3 regions of the Shewanella sp. 6_MG-2023 genome follow, and region 1 is predicted to be linked to each of the others. Evidence: predicted binding sites of a transcription regulator. Region 1 holds the regulator's gene; each other region holds the start of a gene.

Evidence for each region. The regulator sigma-54, encoded in region 1, starts transcription at its own class of promoters, with help from an activator protein. The targets are predictions, from matches to a motif close to GTTGGCACGNNNNTNGNNT.
Region 2: Q4533_RS07385 (YccF domain-containing protein) is a predicted target of sigma-54. The motif match lies at 1,534-1,552, and genes of this name have one in related genera.
Region 3: Q4533_RS04060 (nitrate reductase) is a predicted target of sigma-54. The motif match lies at 1,786-1,804, and genes of this name have one in related genera.

Annotation. Positions count from the first base shown of each region.
Region 1 is NZ_JAUOQU010000014.1:53,642-57,861, forward strand. Features, by position in the region: gene lptA (lipopolysaccharide transport periplasmic protein LptA) at 1-255, shown strand, start outside; gene lptB (LPS export ABC transporter ATP-binding protein) at 255-986, shown strand; gene Q4533_RS10090 (RNA polymerase factor sigma-54) at 1,121-2,605, shown strand; gene hpf (ribosome hibernation promoting factor) at 2,629-2,916, shown strand; gene ptsN (PTS IIA-like nitrogen regulatory protein PtsN) at 2,919-3,362, shown strand; gene rapZ (RNase adapter RapZ) at 3,359-4,207, shown strand.
Region 2 is NZ_JAUOQU010000009.1:65,280-69,499, forward strand. Features, by position in the region: gene Q4533_RS07375 (hypothetical protein) at 1-163, shown strand, start outside; gene Q4533_RS07380 (1-aminocyclopropane-1-carboxylate deaminase/D-cysteine desulfhydrase) at 395-1,390, opposite strand; gene Q4533_RS07385 (YccF domain-containing protein) at 1,634-2,047, shown strand; gene Q4533_RS07390 (EVE domain-containing protein) at 2,156-2,611, opposite strand; gene Q4533_RS07395 (LysR family transcriptional regulator) at 2,656-3,588, opposite strand; gene Q4533_RS07400 (homogentisate 1,2-dioxygenase) at 3,837-4,220, shown strand, end outside.
Region 3 is NZ_JAUOQU010000004.1:153,228-157,447, reverse strand. Features, by position in the region: gene htpX (protease HtpX) at 1-845, shown strand, start outside; gene Q4533_RS04065 (cytochrome c3 family protein) at 1,132-1,467, shown strand; gene Q4533_RS04060 (nitrate reductase) at 1,845-4,220, shown strand, end outside.

The sequences.
Region 1 (4,220 bases):
GAAGATCGGGTTATCACTATTTTTCAACCAGAAAGTCACCCAGACTTGATTGATTCTGAAAAGAAAAAAGATGAGCAACCACATTTACCAGACAGCGCTAAACCCGGTGATGACACGCCACCAGCTATAATTGAAAACAACAATTTATCTGCTGTAGAGGCTGTGAACTCAACTGAAACACCCGAAGTAACTGAATCACTTAACGCTGAGGCGCAGGCGACATTGTCAGCCCCAGCAGCTGAGCAAAATGACTAATGACCCAAATTACGTTAACCGCTGAAAATCTCGCTAAGAGTTATAAAAGTCGCCAGGTAGTAAAAGATGTCAGCCTGACGGTAAAAACCGGCCAAATTGTTGGCTTACTTGGCCCTAATGGTGCGGGTAAAACCACCACCTTTTATATGGTCGTAGGCCTAGTCAAAAGTGATAAGGGCCGCATTCTGATCGATGAAGATGATTTAACCGCAGATCCAATGCATTTGCGCGCCCGAAAAGGCATTGGCTACTTACCTCAAGAAGCCAGTATTTTTCGTAAGCTCACAGTACACGATAATATAATGGCAGTGCTTCAAACTCGCAAAAGCTTATCAAATGAGCAGCGCATTGAAGAACTGGAACATTTATTAGAAGAATTTAACATAACTCATATCCGTGATAGCCAAGGTATGGCGTTATCGGGAGGCGAGCGTCGCCGAGTTGAAATTGCACGCGCATTAGCGGCAAATCCTAAGTTTATTTTATTAGATGAACCTTTTGCAGGGGTAGATCCTATCTCAGTAATCGACATCAAGAAAATTATTCAACAACTTAAAAGCCGTGGTTTAGGGGTGCTAATTACCGACCATAATGTCCGTGAAACACTTGATGTGTGTGAGCGAGCATATATTGTGAGTCACGGAAACTTGATTGCTGAAGGAACACCTGCTGAGATCTTAGTCAATCAGCAAGTTAGGTCGGTATACTTAGGTGAACAATTCAAGCTATAGTTAGCACTATTCAGTTTTTAGTATGGCATTCGCGGCCAACAACAAACCTTAATCTAGTCTATTTTTCTAGGATCATAAACTAGCGCCCACACTGTTCGTCGCGATGATGTAATTCAATTAGGGACAAGCGGTACATGAAAGCCTCACTCCAACTCAAAATGGGTCAACACTTAACCATGACCCCACAGTTGCAACAAGCGATTCGCTTATTGCAACTTTCCTCATTGGAGCTACAGCAAGAAATTCAACAAGCACTTGATTCAAACCCGCTATTAGAGCTTGAAGACGAATTCACTAAAGCCAAAGAGCCCGTAAAAGAAAACGCCCTGCAAACTGACACCGATTTTAGTGATAATAGCCAAGTCACCATAGAAAAAGACACCTCAACGGTTGATACCACTGAATCGCTCACTAAAGATTCTATGCCTGAAGAACTCCCTATGGATACCACATGGGATGAGGTGTATACCGCCTCGCCGACTTCTGGCTCTGGCGCAGTATCGAGCGGTAATGATATGCCGTTTCAAGGCGAAACCAGTGAAGGCTTGTATGAGCATCTTGAATGGCAAAAAAACCTCACTCCCTTTTCTGAAAATGACTTAGTGATTGCAACCGCCATTATTGATGCCATTGATGAGCGCGGTTACCTCACCCAGAGCGTTGAAGACATTTTGCAATCCTTAGGCACTGACGATATCGAACTCGATGAAGTTGAAGCTGTACTTAAACGGGTACAACACTTCGATCCCGTCGGCATTGCAGCGCGAGATTTAAGTGAGTGTCTATTAATTCAATTAGGCCAATACCCTAATGAAATTCCTTGCATAGATAATGTTAAGTTACTGATTAAAGATCATCTTGATTTAATCGCCGGTCGTGACTTTAGGTTACTGATGCGTAAAACCAAGCTTAAAGAAGATGATTTACGTGAAGCCATTGAATTTATTCAAACGCTCAATCCACGTCCAGGCTTGCAAATTACCCCCATTAAAGATGAGTACGTCATTCCTGATGTTACTGTACTTAAAAAGAATGGTCGCTGGGTGGTCGAGCTAAATCCCGATAACATGCCTAAAATTGGCGTTAATCAGCAATATGCAGCTATGGCCAAAGGCGGTTCAAGCCAAGCTGACAGCCAATTTATTCGTGGTCATTTACAAGAAGCTAAATGGTTTATCAAAAGCATCGATAGCCGTAATGAAACCTTACTAAAAGTGGCTAACTGTATCGTACAATTTCAGCAAGGTTTCTTTGAGTTCGGTGAAGAAGCCATGAAGCCGATGGTGCTCAATGATATTGCTGAAGCGGTTGAAATGCACGAGTCGACCATTTCACGGGTCACGACCCAAAAATACATGCATACCCCCCGTGGACTTTTTGAACTAAAATATTTTTTCTCAAGCCATGTAAGTACCGATGATGGTGGAGAATGCTCTTCTACAGCAATTCGCGCATTTATTAAAAAGCTCGTAGCTGCAGAAAACCCGAAAAAGCCTCTTAGTGATAGTAAAATGGCGACACTATTGGCTGAACAAGGGATTAACGTTGCTCGACGTACGATAGCCAAATATCGAGAGGCAATGCTCATCCCTCCCTCAAACCAACGCAAAAGCTTATAACTTTTGTTATTGGAGGATGACCTATGCAAATTAACCTGACTGGAAACCATATTGAAATAACTCAATCTTTACGGGAATACGTGCAAACAAAATTTTCAAAGCTTGAACGACACTTCGAACAGATCAATAATGTTCACGTTGTGCTCGATGTTCAAAAGCTACAACAGATTGCCGAAGCCAAACTGCACCTAAAAGGCGGTGAAGTGTTTGCTGTATCGCGTAACGCTGATATGTATGTGGCAATAGACGCCCTGATAGATAAGCTAGACCGTCAGGTAATTAAACATAAAGAGAAACTCACTAAGCATTAACGATGGAACTTCGTACCATCCTGCAGCCGGCGTGCACTACCTGTGCCACTCCGGGCAGTAAGAAAAAGGTACTGGAATTAATCAGCAATTTAATGGCTGCCCAGTACCCAACCCTTTCTTCACAGGCTATTTTTGAAAGTCTAATAGCGCGTGAAAAAATGGGCAGTACAGGTATAGGAAATGGCATAGCAATTCCACATGGGCGCTTAGATAATATCGAAGAACCCATTGCTATTTTAATCAAATGCGAAGAGCCAATCGCCTTTGATGCCATAGACAAGCAACCTGTAGATATTTTATTTGCGCTTCTTGTACCTGCAGATCAGTGCCAGCAACACCTAAGCACATTATCTAGCATGGCAGAGAAACTCAGTGATAAATTGATACTTAAACGACTTCGAAAGAGTCATGACGCTACAGAACTTTATCAGGTTATTACTGCATGAAACTTGTCATCGTATCGGGACGTTCAGGTTCAGGAAAATCAGTCGCACTGAGAGTGCTTGAAGATTTAGGTTATTACTGTGTTGATAACCTGCCACTGCCACTGATTGGCAGCCTGCTTGAACAGCTTAAAGATAGTAACGAGCTTGTCGCCATTAGCGTCGATGTGCGTAATATCGAAGAGCAAGGCAAAGTACTCAAAGAGCAAATTGCTTTACTGTCTGACGATACCAGCATTACCAGTTTCTTTTTAAACGCCAACGATAAAGTGTTACTGAAGCGTTTTAGTGAGACCCGCCGATTACACCCACTGTCTAAGAATCAAATTTCGTTACAAGAAGCCATTAAGCTTGAGGGGCGGTTACTCGAACCCATAGCCAAAATGGTTGATCACTATATCGACACCTCGCAAACTAATATCTACGAATTGAGCGATCATGTTCGGCAAATCTTGCTAGGCAGTGTTGATAAAGAATTAGTGGTACATTTTGAGTCATTTGGCTTTAAGCATGGCATGCCGGCTGAAGCAGACTTTATGTTTGATGTGCGCTTTTTACCGAATCCGCACTGGGAGCTTGAGTTAAGGCCCTACACAGGCCTAGATGCGCCCGTGCAAGAGTTCTTAGAGCGACAGCCTTTGGTGAATAAGTTTATCTGGCAAATTGAAAACCTTTTTGACACTTGGATGCCACATTTAGAGCGTAATAACCGCAGCTACCTGACCATTGCCATTGGTTGTACTGGCGGTCAGCACCGTTCGGTTTATATTGCCGATCAGCTCGCTAAACGTTTCAACAACTCTAAGCACAAAGTCAGCGCCCGCCATAGAGAGCTTGGCATTGAATAAGCTAACCACATCG
Region 2 (4,220 bases), on a different contig from region 1:
CATAAATGGTCATGAAATTACAGTTAATTTCCCTGTTAATTCAATATCATCAAATAAAAACTCAATAGCTTTTACCGATAGCCAAGGTAAAACTAAAACAACTTTTTCTAAGCGCACTGAAGCGTTAACATTTATGAAATGGTTACTTACGGCTAACAAGTAAGACTTTTAACGCTTGCGTTATTCATTTGCTCAGTTACTCAATAGACATCGCTTCTCGGTATTTCCTCTCACACCTTACCGGACGTTTATTAGAACTGAGCAACATGAAGTTACCCTCACCCAAGAGCACTTTTCAAATCCTTCTCTAAGCAACTCTCCAACGTCATAATTCAAATCAATTTTCAATATTGTCTCTAATGAATGCTTATCTAGCCTAGATATAAACCCGCTATCATCCTTGCTGTTGATATTTCCTTTTGTAGCGCGCTAACATGCTTGGATTACCCAGCAAGCCCCCTTGATGTAAATACATCACAGGAACAGCAGCACCTTTGTTTAAGTCATCGCCGCTTAGGTTTGCAGTATTTAGATAATGCTCCAGCATGATGAAACCAACTGGGTCATACAACAATTCAAATTCAATACCTTGCTTATTGACGTGTTGCCACATGTCATAACACTGACGGTTCAACTTACCAAAATGATACTTTTTACCATTAGAGATGATCCTTGGATGATAGTCAGTATTATCGGTTAATTGATAAAACTGCTTAGTGAGATATTCATCACCGCCAACACAGCTGCAGGTTAATACCGTTACACTGGGCAGCGAGAGGTCTGATCTGCTGGCTGTTTTACTGAATTCGACAAAAAAACGTTGTAAGTAAAGTGCCGTGGTACCTGTACCTGAAGGAAGAAATAGCTCTAACTTTTTCATATTATTTTGTTTAAGCCATTCAATAATCTCTCGCCCTAGTTGATCAAGCCCTAGCTGAGCATATTCACAACGCCCGCCTTCGGGAACAAACACCGTACTCTTAACGACAAGCTGTTTGTTCGATTCATACGGCGCTTGAATATCTTGTTGTACATAAGTCTCTAGGTTCAGCTCAATACCCGCTGGCTTTTCAATGATGTTGGCGCCGTTGTCTAAGGCCGCTTTATAGTTTCCTTGGGGGTTTTGCTTAAGATAGCCAGCTATATGGTCAACATAATAATCAAGTTGCCAGCCGCGCATTTTGGTTAAGGCAGCTAAAGAGTGCAGCGAATTTGCTTGCGCTGAGCCATAGCCAACCAGTTTTTTTACTAGAGGGAAATCTTGCTCGAGAAAATATTGAAATTTTCGCGCTTTGTTACCACTGAAATCCGGGTGGAGTAAATCATCGCGTTTTACAAATATTGCCTGCTCTGCAAATCGAATGGTTTGTACTGGTGTGGTGGCAAACATGTTTATCTCAACATCAATGAGTAGAGTTATTATTTTAACTAAAAAATGTTGTTTTTAACTAACCTATTTATGCTGAGAGTTTAAGAGACAATATACCTTATAGAATTATCGTTTAAATTCAGCAAGATAAAAAATATATATAATGTGGCACAGATTTCGCTTCAATAGTGCATAGTTCGACTAACAAACTGTACAAAGCACGATTAAAAATAGTAAGTTATTACAACAAGTAAGGGATTTTAGATGTCAGTATTAAGATTAGTTTTTAATATCGCTTGGTTCATCATGGGCGGCTTTATAATGGGCTTAGCTTGGTGGCTAGCTGGGCTCTTATGTTTTATTAGTATTATCGGTATCCCCTTTGGCCGAGCCTGTTTCGTCATTGGTGAAATGGCATTTTGGCCATTCGGCCAAGAAAATGTAAATCGTAAACACCTATCAGGCACAGAAGACTTTGGTACCGGTCCATTAGGGATGATAGGTAATGTAATCTGGTTTTTATTTTTCGGTATTTGGTTGGCCATCGGTCACCTCACCCATGCTCTAGCTTGTTTTATCACTATCATTGGTATTCCGTTTGCTATACAACATGTGAAGCTGGCTTTATTGAGCCTCACGCCGATTGGACAAACCATAGTGGCAAAAGAAAGCTATTAATCTAAACCAATTTTAATTGCTGTTACTATTGAATGTTAAAAAAGGAGCGCTAATTTATTAGCACTCCTTTTTTATGTTTAAGGCATTTATAAAGCATTTATAAAGCATTTATAAGGCAACGATATAGTTGAACTCTTCTTCTGTCACAGGCTGAACACTCAACCTAGCGCCTTTACTTACCAATACCATGTCAGCAAGTTTTGGATCAGCTTTTAACTGCGCCAAGGTAATAATGCGGGTTAACTTTTGATTAAAACGAATATCTACTGCAACCCATCTCGGTTTTTGTTTATCTGATTTAGGATCAAAATAAGGGCTTTGATTATCAAAGGCGCTTAAATCAGTCACCGCATCTGAGGTCACCTCGGCAATACCCACAACAGCGGGAACTTTACAGCTGGAATGGTAAAACAGCACTAAATCTCCTGTTTTTACCTCATCCCGTAAAAAGTTTCTCGCCTGATAATTACGTATCCCTTGCCAGGGTTCTGACTGTGGTAAACATGCTGCTAAATCGTCAATGCTGAACTCATCAGGTTCCGATTTCATTAACCAATACTTCATTTAAATCCTTAACAGTAAAACGATAATACTTATGCAATCCATAACTAACCAATGGCCGAATGACTAATTTTTTGATCATTAGTTGATTGATTAAAAGTTGCAAATTCTTCTGAAATTAACTCAGTAAATAATCGACCCGCCCGCCCAAGTGGCCTTTCTAGGGTAGATACTAACTGCGGGGTAAATCTAAATCTATGGCCACCAACAAAATCTACTATGGCTAAATTCTTGCCCGTAAGCTCATCATTAATAAGAAACTCCGGCATCCAGCCAAAACCTAGCCCTTTTAGTAAGGCATTTTTCTTCATAATAAAGCCTGATAAGTAAAACACTTTGTCGCCGCCAAACTGTAACTCGTCTCGGTGTAGTTTTTGCGGCGATGAGTCTTCAATGGTTAATTCTACATGTTGCTGCAGATCAGTCAGGGTAACACCGGATAACTCAGCAAGAGGATGCTGCGATGAGCAAACCAATAAACTGGTCACTGGTGGCAGTTGTTGGGCAGAAAAATAAGGCCCTGCAAGGTAATCCTTAACCAGCATTAAATCGGCTTTATCTCGCTCAAAACGATGTTGAACGCCGCCTAAAAATTCCATGTTAAGTTGTATCTTGGTAGGAATATTATGCTCAGACATGCGCTTTAACGCTGTCATGATAGGCTCCATTGGCAGCGCGCCGTCAATCACCAATTCAAGCTTTGGCTCCCAACCTTCGCTAAAACGACTGGCTAAATGTTCAATATTGGCTAAATGTTGCAGTAACCGTTGGCCTTCAGCCAAAATCACTTTGCCTTCTGGGGTTAATTCAGCCCGATATTGAGACCGATTAAATAAAGTCACCCCTAGGTGTTGCTCGAGTTTTTTTACTTGATAACTTACTGCTGATTGCGCTTTGTGTAGCCGCTCAGAGGCTTTAGCAAAACTTCCTTCTTCAACAAGTACTTGTAGCACATTAAATGCTTCTACATCGATTTTCATTTAAGCCTCCATGTCCCTATTCTGCCTTTAAGTGTTCTGCAGTCGTGACACTTATGTAAACTTTTATTAACCATCTAAAAATTAGATTAAGTTAAGTGGTTTATTATTCTTTTTTTTGTCCATCCTAGCAACTAAATTGTTAACTAGATCACAAATAGTTTATTAACGCTGCGCTAGAAAAACATTAACAAAGCAGATTAATGAAGCTCAATAACGACAACCAAACGAATAAGAGTTGAGGAGTTACGATGCCGGTTTATGTTCAACAAGGACAAATACCTTCTAAACGCCATATCGCTTTTAAAAAAGACTCTGGCGAGCTTTACCGTGAAGAACTGTTTTCTACTCACGGCTTTGCCAATATTTACTCCAATAAATATCACCATAATATGCCGACTAAGGCATTAGCGGTGGCTCCCTATGCTCTTGAGCACGGCGACGAGTGGCAAGACTCGTTAATCCAAAACTACAAACTCGATTCGCGCCAAGCTGATTGCAGCGGCAACTTTTTCAGTGCCCGTAACAAGATTTTTTATAACAGTGATGTGGCCATGTACACAGCCAAAGTCACTGAAGATACGGCTGAGTTTTACCGTAATGCCTATGCTGATGAAGTGGTCTTTGTCCACCAA
Region 3 (4,220 bases), on a different contig from region 1:
TAATCGCCACCAACTTAGCCATTTTGCTAGTTGCTTCGATTGTGATGTCTCTGCTTGGTGTAAGCACATCAAGCATGAGTGGTTTATTAATTTTTGCTGCTATGTTTGGTTTTGGCGGCGCATTTATCAGTTTAGCTATCTCTAAGTGGATGGCGAAGAAAACCATGGGTTGTGAAGTTATTACAAACCCTCGTGATAATACTGAACGTTGGTTAGTTGACACCGTTGCTCGTCAAGCGCAGCAAGCTGGGATTAAAATGCCAGAAGTGGCAATTTACCAATCTGAAGAGATGAACGCATTTGCAACGGGCCCAAGTAAAGATAACGCGCTAGTTGCTGTGAGTTCAGGCTTACTTTACGGTATGACCCAAGATGAAATCGAAGGCGTACTGGCTCACGAAGTTAGCCACGTGGCTAACGGTGACATGGTCACCTTGACCCTTATTCAAGGTGTCGTGAATACCTTCGTTATTTTTGCCGCTCGTGTTGTTGCAGGTATTGTGAATAACTTCGTTGCGAGTAATGATGAAGAGGGTGAAGGTCTTGGTATGTTTGCATACATGGCTGTGGTTTTCGTACTTGACATGTTATTTGGTATTTTAGCGTCTATGGTTGTGGCTTACTTCTCTCGTATTCGTGAGTTTAAAGCCGATGAAGGTGCGGCCAAGCTTGCTGGCAAAGATAAGATGATTGCGGCATTAGAGCGTTTAAAAACTGGCCCAGAAACGGGTGCAATGCCAGCGCAAATGTCAGCATTAGGTATTAACGGTAAACGTTCAATGACTGACTTTTTAATGAGCCATCCACCACTAGAAAAACGTATTAGCGCCCTTAGAAATAGTTAATAATGTGATCTTGGTTATAAAAGGAGCTTAATAGCTCCTTTTTTATTGCTTCCCTTTTTATTTTAACTCGTTAATATAACCTTCTTTTCAAGGTGATACATTATGTAACGCTTTTTAGGTGTCAGAGATGATGATTGAATTTTGCCGCTGACTATTTAGTGTTGCTAAATTAACCAGTGTTAGCTAAGTTTATAACTGAGCCTAAAAAAGTCGTTCTGAAAATTGATATCGATTAAAGGTTTCTCTATTAGAGCCTTTTTGACTATCGTAACTGGAGGGTATAATAGTGAGCAATAAAATACTTGTAGCAATGTTTGCAGCAGCTTTAGCTGTAGTAACTTTGTCATCAAATGCATTCGCTGCAGATGAAGTTTTAGCTGATTTCCACGCTGAAATGGGTGGCTGTGAAAGTTGTCATGCTGATGGCGAGCCATCTGCTGACGGTGAGCATGAGTTCGCGCAGTGTCAAGACTGTCACGGAACACTTGCGGAAATGGATGAAAACCATGCGCCACATGATGGCATGTTAATGTGTCAAGACTGTCACGCACCACATGACATGAATGTTGGTGAAAAACCGACTTGTGATAGCTGCCATGATGATGGCCGCGTTGCTAAATAACTGATGATTATTTAGCTTTAAGCAAAGTTTAAAAGCGCTGAAATTCAGCGCTTTTTTATTGCCCCAGTTTTGCTGTTTATAAATAACTTTTATATTTCCGCCGACATTAGCTCAAAGAATAATTCCACATGAATATTCAATTCATGGCTTAGCATTTATCACACTACCTATACGGTATACCTCTAAAGTGGTATTAATTTTCTTTTGTTTTCAACGACATGTGCGTTATTGGTGCGGCTTGGTGCACTTTTGTTGAACAAAAGTAGCGATTTTAAATTTGCCTTATTTGTAAACGGTTTGTAAATCATTAAGTTAGCAATTGGCACGAGATTTGCGACGTTATTGTCATTGAATTTGAGTCAGTGAAGGGAAGTTGCATGTCTAATATCCAATCTAGTTGTGCTTATTGCGGCGTCGGCTGCGGAATAAGTGTAACCCCTAGCAGTCTTAACGACATTGGATTTGAGCTTGAAGGTGATCGTACTCACCCAGCCAATAAAGGTCAGTTATGTGCCAAAGGTGAGCGTTTATTAGAAAGCTTAGTCCAGCCAAATAGTTTACGTTATCCCAAATATAAGTCTGGTAAGTCAGTTGCTTGGCCTGAAGCTATCACGACAATTGCTGACACCTTTAAACAAACTATTGCGCAATATGGACCAGACTCAGTTGCATTTTATTTATCAGGGCAACTTTTAACTGAAGATTACTATGTGGCTAATAAATTGGCCAAAGGCTTTATTGGCACGGCGAATGTTGATACCAATTCACGCCTTTGTATGTCTTCTGCTGTAAGTGCGCACATGCGCGCATATGGAGAGGATGTTGTAGCGGGTTGTTATGACGATTTTGAACAGGCACAAGTAATAGTACTCGTGGGTTCAAACGCAGCGTGGACCCATCCGGTTTTATTTCAGCGGATGATTAAAGCCCGCCAGCGTTATGGCACTAAAATTGTCGTAATTGACCCAGCTAAAACTGCTACGGCAAGCCAAGCAGACTTACATCTTCAAATCGCGCCGGGGACAGATACGTTATTATTTAATGGCTTACTGAATTTCATTGCCAAAAATGAAGCGTTAAATCAGCCATATATTGATGCGCACACTGAAAACTTCACTCAAACCTTAGCACACGTTGCCAGTCAAGCCACTGATGTTGAAACACTTGCCCAAGCGTTATTAGTGCCTATTGCTCAGTTGCAGGATTTCTATCAGTTATTTATCTCTCACGCAAAAGTCATGACAGCTAGCTGCCAAGGGGTAAACCAATCTATTGCAGGCACTGACACTAGCAATGCGATAATCAATTGTCACTTAGCTCTTGGTCAGGTTGGTAAGGAAGGTTGTGGTTTCTTTTCACTTACAGGCCAACCGAATGCCATGGGTGGGCGTGAAGTGGGCGGTTTAGCGACACAACTTGCTTGTCATATGGGGTTTTCTGAGCCGGAGCGTCAAGTGTTAGGAGATTTTTGGCAGTCTGAGGTGATCGCGACTGATAAGGGTCTCACAGCCGTTGAATTATTTGATGCTATGGCAGATGGAACAATTAAAGCGGTGTGGATTATGGGCACTAATCCAGTGGTGTCATTGCCTAATACTGCAAAAATAACTGCGGCATTAGAAACCTGTCCTTTTGTGGTGGTGTCTGAGATAACACAAGACTCTGCGACTGCGCAATTAGCCGATGTGTTATTACCTGCACAGGGTTGGTCTGAAAAATGTGGCACTGTCACTAACAGTGAGCGAGTGATTAGCCGCCAACGTGGCTTTATACAAGCTAAAGGCACTGCAAAAGCTGATTGGTGGGCCTTGGCAGAAGTCGCAAAAGCGATGGGTTTTGAACAAAGTTTTAGCTTTAAAAACAGTGCTGCCGTTTTTAAAGAATTTGCCCAGTTATCTAAGCTTGTAAAGCAATCTTTTCCAGGCAAGCAGTTTGATTTAAGCGGTTTGGCTGATTTAACGGATGAGCAATATGATGAGTTACTACCGACGCAGTGGCCTGCTGCTAACCATGGTGCCATAGGGGGCAATAAGCAAAGATTGTTTGCCGATGGCATATTCGCCACCGCATCATCAAAAGCGCAATTTATTGAAACCACTGCAGATTGCCAAATAGCCCCTTTGCCAGCTGGGCAAGTACGCTTAAACAGTGGTCGCAGCCGAGATCAATGGCACACCATGACCCGCACAGGTCATATTGCGGCGCTTAGAGCCAGTATCCCAGAGCCTGTTATTGCTGTTCATCCTTCGACTTTAGCGCAATTAAAATTAATTGAAGACGACTTGGTAACTTTTGCTGCCCCTAATTTATCAATAACCAATTTTGCCGTGGCAAGAGTGGTTGCAGATGACTCCCAAGCGCCAGACTTGGGGTTTATGTCAATGCATTGGTCTGAGCAGTTCTCGTTAGGTAAGGGCGTTAATACCCCACTTGATAGTCAGTTTGACCCTTACTCAAAACAGCCAGCGTTTAAATGCCAACCCGTGTCGTTAACTAAAGTTGCTGTGACATTGCAAGGGATCGTTTTTGGTCTGCATGATCCACACATGCAAGGCCTGAACTGGAATGTTCAGCAAACATTAACCACTGGCAGTTGTTATCACATCGGTTTTGAAAATACAGATGCAGCATTTGCTTATCAGTCAACGGTACACGCTTTAAAATGGACAATTTCCCTTGCTAGTCAGCAAATTATCCATGTGCATTGCAATATCAGTAACGGCTTGTTGGTATCACTGAAACTGTTAAGTCGC